2 regions of the Geothrix sp. genome follow, and region 1 is predicted to be linked to the other one. Evidence: riboswitches for the same ligand, from Rfam matches in the RefSeq annotation. Region 1 holds a riboswitch; the other holds the start of a gene.
What was found. Region 1 has a riboswitch for S-adenosylmethionine ahead of QOZ81_RS14075 (O-acetylhomoserine aminocarboxypropyltransferase/cysteine synthase family protein). Riboswitches for the same ligand answer to the same signal wherever they lie in the genome.
Positions count from the first base shown of each region.

Region 2: linked by a shared signal. The riboswitch ahead of QOZ81_RS02315 (trans-sulfuration enzyme family protein) and the one ahead of QOZ81_RS14075 (O-acetylhomoserine aminocarboxypropyltransferase/cysteine synthase family protein) in region 1 are both predicted to bind S-adenosylmethionine.

Region 1 covers NZ_CP126625.1:3,158,186-3,162,586, reverse strand. Annotated here, with positions in the region: gene QOZ81_RS14085 (aspartate kinase) at 1-81, opposite strand, end outside; gene metA (homoserine O-acetyltransferase MetA) at 78-1,013, opposite strand; gene QOZ81_RS14075 (O-acetylhomoserine aminocarboxypropyltransferase/cysteine synthase family protein) at 1,018-2,304, opposite strand; SAM riboswitch class I at 2,432-2,532, opposite strand; gene QOZ81_RS14070 (hypothetical protein) at 2,638-2,832, opposite strand; gene metH (methionine synthase) at 2,990-4,401, opposite strand, start outside.
Region 2 covers NZ_CP126625.1:529,959-534,359, forward strand. Annotated here, with positions in the region: gene QOZ81_RS02300 (GTP-binding protein) at 1-108, shown strand, start outside; tRNA gene QOZ81_RS02305 (tRNA-Asn) at 191-266, shown strand; gene QOZ81_RS02310 (FKBP-type peptidyl-prolyl cis-trans isomerase) at 319-807, shown strand; gene QOZ81_RS02315 (trans-sulfuration enzyme family protein) at 811-2,085, opposite strand; SAM riboswitch class I at 2,186-2,286, opposite strand; gene dapF (diaminopimelate epimerase) at 2,392-3,252, opposite strand; gene QOZ81_RS02325 (DJ-1/PfpI family protein) at 3,266-3,847, opposite strand; gene thiC (phosphomethylpyrimidine synthase ThiC) at 3,957-4,401, opposite strand, start outside.

The DNA.
Region 1 (4,401 bases):
GCGGACGATGCCGGCGGCTCGGCGCAGGGCCTCGGCGCTGCCCACGGAGCTGCCGCCGAACTTGAGGACTTTCAGGCTCATGCCTTCCCCCCTTCCACCGCGGAAAGCCCCAGGTCGAAGGGCGTCTCCTGATAGACGAAGTAGTTCAGCCAGTTGGAGAAGAGCAGGTTCGAGTGCCCGCGCCAGCGGACCTGGGGTGGCCGGGTGGGGTCGTCCTCCGGGAAGTAGTTCTGCGGGATGCCGATGGGCAGGCCCTTGCCGAGGTCGCGGGCGTACTCGCCCTGCAGGGTGCAGGGGTCATACTCCGAGTGCCCCGTGACGAAGGCCAGCCGCCGGTCCGCGGACTGCACCAGGTACACCCCGGCCTCGTCCGACTCCGCCAGGAGCACCAGACGCGGCTCCGCCTGGATGTCCGCCCGGCGGGTCTCCGTGTGGCGCGAGTGAGGCGCGTAGAACACATCGTCGAAGCCCTGCACGAGCCGCTCGTTGGCCACCCGCAGATGGTGGGGGAAGACCCCGAACATCTTCTCCGGCAGGGGATGTTTGGGGATGCCGTAGTAGCGGTGCAGGGCGGCCTGGGCGCCCCAGCAGATGAAGAGGCAGGAGAAGACGTTCGTTCTCGCCCAGTCCAGGATCTGCGTGAGCTCCGGCCAGTAGTCCACCTCCTCGAAAGGCAGCGTCTCCACCGGCGCGCCCGTGACGATGAGGCCGTCGAAGGTCTGGTGGCGCACCTCCTCGAAGGACACGTAGTGCTCCAGCAGGTGCTCGGCGGAGGTGTTCTTCGACGCGTGGGAGGCCATGTGCAGGAGCGTCACCTCCACCTGCAGGGGCGTGTTACCCAGCAGGCGGAGCAGCTGAGTCTCCGTGGCCACCTTGGTGGGCATCAGGTTGAGGATGGCGATGCGCAGGGGGCGGATGTCCTGGTGGAGTGCGCGGGATTCCTCGATGAGGAACACGTTCTCCGCCTCGAGCACGTCGCGGGCCGGCAGGGAGGCTGGGATCTTGACGGGCATGGGATCAGGCCTTCTGCAGTGCGGCTTCGAGGTCCTCGATGAGATCCGAGATGTTCTCCAGGCCCACGGAGAGGCGGATGAGATCCTCGGTGACGCCCGTGGCCTCCCGTTCGGCCGAGGACAGCTGCTGGTGGGTGGTGCTGGCGGGGTGGATGATGAGGCTCTTGGCGTCGCCCACGTTGGCCAGGCGCGAGAAGAGCTGGACGCCGTTGATGACGGCCTTGCCGGCCTCCAGTCCGCCCTTCACGCCGAAGGTGAGGATGCCGCCGAAGCCCGCACCCTTGCGGAAGTAGCGGGCCGCCGCAGCATGGTTCGCGTTGGTCGCCAGCCCGGGGTAGTTCACCCAGGCCACCTTGGGGTGCTTCTCCAGCCACTGGGCGATGGCCAGGGCGTTCTCGCCGTGGCGCTGCAGGCGCAGGTGCAGGGTCTCGATGCCCTGCAGGATGAGGAAGGCGTTGAAGGGACTGATGGCGGCGCCGGTGTCGCGCAGGCCCTCGATGCGGGCCTTGGTGATGAAGGCGGCGGGCCCGGCCAGGTCCGCCAGCACGGCGCCGTGGTAGGCGGCGAAGGGCTCCGTGAACTCGGGGAACTTGCCGTTCTTCCAGTCGAAAGTGCCGCCGTCCACGATGACGCCCGCCACCGAGGTGCCGTGGCCGCCCAGGAACTTCGTCGCGCTGTGCACCACGATGTTGGCGCCCAGCGCCAGCGGGTTCAGGAGGTAGGGGCTGGGCAGCGTGTTGTCCACGATGAGGGGGATGCCCGCGGCCTTGGCGATGACAGCGATGGCCTCGAACTCCGGCACGTCCAGCTTGGGATTGCCCAGGGCCTCGATGTAGATGGCGCGGGTCTGGGGTTTGATGGCGGCCCGGAAGGCTTCGGGGTTCTTCGAGTCCACGAACGTGGTGTCGATGCCCGTGCGGGGCAGGGTGTGGTGCAGCAGGTTGTAGGTTCCGCCATAGAGGTTGTCGCCCGCCACGATGTGGTCGCCGTTGCGGAGCAGCGTGTTGAAGGTCAGGGTGATGGCCGCCTGGCCCGAGGCCACGGCCAGGCCGGCAATGCCACCCTCCAGCTGGGCCACGCGCGTCTCCAGAACGGCCTGGGTGGGGTTCATGATGCGGGTGTAGATGTTGCCGGGCACCGACAGGTTGAAGAGCGCGGCGCCATGCTCGGCGGAGTCGAACACGTAGCTCGTGGTCTGGTAGATGGGCACCGCCCGGCTCTTGGTGTCGCTGTCCGCGACCTGGCCGCCGTGGAGGGCGATGGTTTCGAAGTTGGGTTGCGCGGCGCTCATGGCGGCTCCTGAAAAGAAAGGTGAGAAGGCCGAGGCCCTGTCGTCCAAGCAAGTCCAGGAAAAGCAAACATGACAAAGGGGCCCGATCGCTCGGGCCCCTTTGTCGCCGTCGTCAGTTCGACACAGCTCGACATCTCTCCGTGATTGCTCACGGCAGGAATTGGCACCTTGCTTTCGCAGGTTGCCAAGGTTTCACAGGGCCCGTCCCTCCACCTTTCTGGATAACTCGCTATGGAACTGACAAGGATCTCGATGGAAACGACCCCGAAGGGCCGATCCCCAAAGGTAACGCTTCGAGGTCGTGGTTTCAACCTGCCCCGAGAGGGATTTTCTTCAGGCGGTCACAGAAAGGCGGCTGCCCACCTGGGGGTTCGTGCTGGGGGCCTCATTGGCCTCCTGGGCGCCACGGGCGGCCTCGGCGCGCTCGTCCTGCGCCGTCTCGCGGGCTTCGGGCTTGGGCGCCACCGCCTGGGGTTTCGGGATGATCGCCGCAGCGCTCGATGGGCCAAGACCTTGAATGGAACTCATGATGGCCTCCCAGGCGACGAGTCGATGGCATCCGTGCCAACCATAGGAAGCCTATCGACGAAATTCCCCTTCACCATAAGCTTTTTGTCGCGACAGACAAGTCGCCGAAGGCGCGCCAGAGCTGGCCCTTACAAGATCCGCAGGATGCCTATTGGCCTCAGACCGAGAAGTACCGCGCCTGGGGATGCCAGGCCACCAGGGCGCTGGTGGTGTATTCGGGGTCCATCTGGTGGCTGTCGCTGAGGGTCACGCCGATTTGGGCGCCGCCCAGCAGGTCCAGGATGGGGCCGTTGCCCTCCAGGTCCGGGCAGGCGGGATAGCCGTAGGAATAGCGCGAGCCCTGGTAGCCCTGGGCGAAGAGGGCGCGGCCGGGCAGGTCCTTCGCGGCGATGCCCAGCTCCTTGCGGATGCGGGCATGGAGGCGCTCCGCGTAGGCCTCGGTGAGCTCCGTGGCGAGGCCGTGGAAGGCGAAGTAGTCCGCGTAGCCGTCCTCGCGATAGAGCTTCGCGGCGTGGTCGGCGGCGGCTTGGCCCAGGGTGACGAGCTGGAGGGCCAGCACATCCGTGTGCCCGGCGGAGAAGAAGTCCGATATACAGAGCCGCCGGCCTGTGGCCTGGCGGGGGAAGCTGAGTCGTGCCAGAGTCCGTGCGGGATCCGCGGGATCGAACACCCGGAGGGAATCACCCTCGGCCCGTACGGGGAAGTAGCCGTAGCGGGCCTTCGGCTGGAAGAACGGATCGGCTGCCAGCCGTTCCTTCCAGTGCATCAGCTGGGGCGCGGCCTTGTCGCGCAGCACCGCCGCGAAGGCCTCGTCACCCTGGCTGCCCTGGCTGAAGCCCCAGCGGTTGCGGATCAGGGCGAACTCGTCCAGGTGCTCGAAGAGGTCCACTGGCGTATCCGCCAGCTCGCGCACGCCCCAGAACGGCGGCGTCGGCGGTGCGGCCTCGTGGCGCACCCAACTGCTCTGGCCCTGCTCCGTCAGAGGCACCGAAGCCGTGCCCCGGTGAAGCACTTTGATCGCGCCCGCCGCGGACGCGGCGGGCGCGGGTGCTGGCGTGCTGGCATCGCCCGACACCAGCGCCTGCATGTGCCGAAGCCCCTCGAAGGCGTCCTCGGCATAGTACACGGAACCCGCGTAGACCCGGCGGCAGTCACCCTCCACGTAGTCGCGGGTGAGGGCCGCGCCGCCGAGGATCACGGGTACCTTGAGTCCCAGCTCCTCCATGAAGTGCAGGTTCTCCTTCATGATCACCGTGGACTTCACCAGCAGGCCCGAGAGGCCAATGGCCTCGGCGGGCCAGGCCTCCAGCTCCTTGAGGATGGCCTCGATGGGCTGCTTGATGCCGAGGTTCTTCACCTCGAAGCCGTTGTTGCTGAGGATGATGTCCACCAGGTTCTTGCCGATGTCGTGGACGTCGCCCTTCACGGTGGCCAGCAGGATGCGGCCCTTCTGGTAGTTGGATTCGCGGGGCAGGTGCGGCTCGATGCGCCTGATGGCGGCCTTCATGGCCTCGGCGCTCTCCAGCACGAAGGGCAGCTGCATCTCGCCGGCGCCGAAGCGCTCGCCCA
Region 2 (4,401 bases), 1.1 Mb from region 1:
TTCCGGAACGAGCCCATGATCGAGGCCGTGGCCAACAAGGGCACGGGCGTCATCGAGACGCTCAAGGCCGCCGCCCGCCAGGTGCTCATGGAACTCCAGCGCGCCTAGGCCCGGCGACGCCGATCACAGGTCCCCGAGCCCTGCGCTTGAAACCCAGCCCCCATCCGGTAGAATGATCATTCGACCTTTTTCCGGAGTAGCTCAGGGGTCAGAGCGGGTGACTGTTAATCACTAGGTCGGGGGTTCAAATCCCTCCTCCGGAGCCAGCAACACCCGCCCCGCGTCAGCGGGGCGGTCCATTTCAGAGGAGACGACCGGATGAGATCAGCCCTTTGCGTGGCGATTCTTGCAATCGCCCTCCCCCTGGCCGGCGCGGACACCGCGAAGCCCTCGGCCCCCGCCCAGTCAGCCAAGGCGAAGGCGGCCACGCCCGACAAGACGAAAGGACCCGCCATGATCACCACCGATTCCGGCCTGAAGTATGTCGACACCGTGGTGGGCACGGGCGCCTCGCCGGCTCGCGGCCAGCAGTGCCTGGTCCACTACACCGGCTGGCTCAACGACGGCCGGAACGGTCGCGGCAAGAAGTTCGACAGCTCCGTGGACCGTGGGCAGCCCCTGGCCATTCCCATCGGCGTGGGTCGGGTCATCAAGGGCTGGGACGAGGGTGTCATCAGCATGAAGGTGGGCGGCAAGCGCACCCTCTACATTCCCTCCTACCTGGGCTACGGCCCCCGGGGCGCGGGCGGGGACATCCCCCCCAACGCCGACCTGATCTTCGACGTGGAGCTGGTCAGCGTTCAGTAGCCCTCAGGAGAAGGTCAGCGCGTACGCCAGGTCGGCCTGCAGATCCCGGACGTCCTCGAGCCCGATGGAGAGCCGGATGAGGTCATCGCTGATGCCCGCCCGCCGGCGGGCCTCGGGCGTCATGGAGGCGTGGGTCATGGAGGCGGGGTGGGCCACCAGCGACTCCACGCCGCCCAGGCTCTCGGCCAGCGTGAACCAGCGGAAGCGCCGCAGCACGTAGTTCAGGCGCTCGTTGCCGCCCTCCTTCAGCTCGAAGCTGAGCATGGCGCCGAAGCCGCGTTGCTGGCGTTTCGCCAGCTCATGCTGCGGGTGGCCGGGCAGGCCCGGGTAGTGGACCTTGCCCACGGCGGGATGGGCCGCGAGGAACTCCGCCAGTACCTGGGCGGTGGCCTCGTGCTGGCGCATGCGCAGGGGCAGGGTCTTCAGGCCGCGCAGCACCAGGAAGCAGTCGTGCGGCGCCTGCGAGGTGCCCAGCAGGTTGTTCACGCTCTGGATCTGCTGGGTGAGGGCGAGCCGGCCGGGGGCTGAGACGACGATGCCGCCCACCACGTCGCTGTGGCCGTTGAGGTACTTCGTGGTGGAGTGGATGACCAGGTCGGCGCCCAGGTCGAAGGGCCGCTGCAGGTAGGGGGACAGGAACGTGTTGTCCACGGCCACGAGGCAGTTCGGCTGGCGATGGCCGATGGCAGCCACGGCGGCGATGTCCGTGAGGCGGAGCAGGGGGTTCGACGGCGTCTCGATCCAGATCATGCGGGTGTTGGGCTGGATGGCGGCCTTCACGGCCTCGAGGTCCGCCAGGTCCAGGTAGGTGACCTCCAGGCCATAGGCCTTCTTGGCGTGCTCCAGCAGGCGGAAGGTGCCCCCGTAGCAGTCCACGGTGCTGATGAGGTGGCTGCCGTGCTCAAACAGGTTCAGGGCCACCAGGATGGCGCTCATGCCGGTGCTGGTGCAGGTGGCGCCGTGGCCGCCCTCCAGCAGGGCGATGGCCTCCTCCAGGACCGCGCGGGTGGGGTTGCCGCTGCGGGTGTAGTCGTAGCCCGCGTTGGTGCAGATGTCCTTGAAGGCGAAGGTGGACGAGAGGTACAGGGGCGGCATCACGGCACCATAGGCGGGATCCGGCTGCACGCCGCCATGGACGCACTGCGTGGCCACACCCGCGTCGGGCACGAGGCCCGGCCGGTGGATCCAGCCCGCATTGCCCTCCCGCCCGGGGGGCTGGATGGTGAAGTGGTAGGCCGGGTTGCCGGGCACGTTGGTATCGAGGAACTGCTCGCTCACAAGAACCTCCAGGGAAGGAGGATCCTCATCGTTTCATCGCGATCCAAAACGCAAAGGGGCCCGATTGCTCGGGCCCCTTCGCATGTCAGCTTCCGACACGTCAGCATCTCTCCGCGAGGACTCGCGGCAGGAATTGGCACCTTGCTTTCGCAGGTTGCCAAGGTTTCACAGGGCCCGTCCCTCCACCTTTCTGGATATCACGTGATGAAACTGACAAAGATCCTGTGGAACGACAGTATCCGACAGGGCCATTGAATCGCCAAGAAAATTCAATGAAGCACGAGAGCCAGAATTCCCGGTCCCCTCTCAGGCCTTCCAGTCACCGTGCAGCTGCCCCTCGAAGACGGGCTGCACGGGGCCGGACATGAGGATGTGGCCCTCGGGTGCGAACTCGATGTCGAGGGTGCCGCCGGGCATCTGGACCGTGACGCGATCCTCCACCAGGTTCAGGCGCCGGCAGGCGGCGGCGGCGGCGCAGCTGCTGCCCGAGGCGGGCGTGTAGCCGGCGCCCCGCTCCCAGATCTCGATGCGGATGCGCCTGCGGTCGACCACCTCCACCAGCAGGACGTTCACCCGCTCGGGGAACTCCGGGTGTCGCTCGATCCTGGGCCCCAGGCGGCAGGCATTGGCCTGGGAGACCTCGCCCGGGAAGACCACGCAGTGGGGGTTGCCCAGGCTGAGGGCCGTGATGGTGACTGGGCCCGTGGGGAGGAAGAGCGGGGTTTCCAGGACTTCGAGCTGGGAGGAGATGCCCGTGAACGGAATGTCGCCCGCCTTGAAGCTGGGTACGCCCATATCCACCTGGACGAGGCTGCCATCCGGCGCCAGGAAGCGCGCAGCGGAGAGGCCACCCAGGGTGTGGATCTGGCACTCGGTGCCATGCGCGTGGCCCGCCTCGAACAGGTAGCGGGCGAAGATGCGGAGGCCGTCGCCGCTGGTCTCCGCCTCACTGCCGTCCGGGTTGAAGATGCGCAGCCCGAAGGCGCCCGGATGCTCCGGCACCTCCAGCGGACCCAGCAGGAGCCCATCGGAGCCGATGCCCAGCCGGCGATCGCAGAGCGCCTGGATGAGCGGGGGCGCCGGCTCGAAGGCGGTCCGGGTCGGATCCACCACGAGGTAGTCGTTTCCGAGCACGTGGAATTTGGAGAAGCGGAGCGTGTTCGACATGGTCAGGGGCGGCTCACAGGGTGATGCGGGTTCCGAGCACCTGGAGGAACTGGGCGAGCCAGGCCGGGTGCGCGGGCCAGGCGGGGGCGGTGACCAGGTTCCCGTCGGTGACGGCGCCGTCGATGGCGATCTCGGCATACTTCCCCTTGGCCACCTCCACCTCGGCCCGGCAGGCGGGATAGGCGGAGCAGGTGCGCCCCTCCAGCACGCCGGCTGCGGCCAGCAGCTGGGCGCCATGGCAGATGGCCGCCACCGGCTTCTTGGCCGTGAAGAAGTGCCGCACGAGGTCCAGCACCTTCGGGTTGAGCCGCAGGTACTCGGGAGCCCGGCCGCCGGGGATCACCAGGGCGTCATAGGCTTCAGGCTTCACATCCGCGAAGCTGGTGTTGAGGGTGAACCGGTGGCCCGGTTTCTCCGAGTAGGTCTGGTGACCCTCGAAGTCGTGGATGGCCGTGGCCACGGAGTCGCCGGCCTTCTTGTCGGGGCAGACTGCATGCACGGTGTGCCCCACGGCCAGCAGGGCCTGGAAGGGCACCATGATCTCGTAGTCCTCGCCGAAGTCACCGACGAGCATGAGGATCTTCTTCGCGGCCATGGGAGTCTCCTTGGGGTGGTGGAACCGCCCCGATGATACGCGTATCCAGGGCTGAGCAGGGCCCGATCGGGCAAGTCCGGGACCCCCGGACCTGCGGGCCGGGACCGGGTCAGGCCTGGAGGTAGACTTCGGCGCCCTTCTGCACGAAGGTCTCCGCCATCTCCTCCATGCCCTTCTGCAGGGCCTCCTCCTCGTTGTAGCCATGGCTCTCGGCGTACTGCCGCACATCGTCCGAGATCTTCATGGAGCAGAAGTGGGGGCCGCACATGGAGCAGAAGTGGGCGGACTTGGCGCCCTCCGCAGGCAGCGTCTCGTCGTGGAATTCCCGGGCCGTGTCGGGATCCAGGGCCAGGTTGAACTGGTCCTCCCAGCGGAACTCGAAGCGGGCCTTGCTCATGGCATCGTCCCAGATACGGGCGCCGGGGTGGCCCTTGGCGAGGTCCGCGGCATGGGCGGCGATCTTGTAGGCGATGACGCCGTCCTTCACGTCCTTCTTGTTGGGCAGGCCCAGGTGCTCCTTGGGCGTCACGTAGCAGAGCATGGCGCAGCCGTAC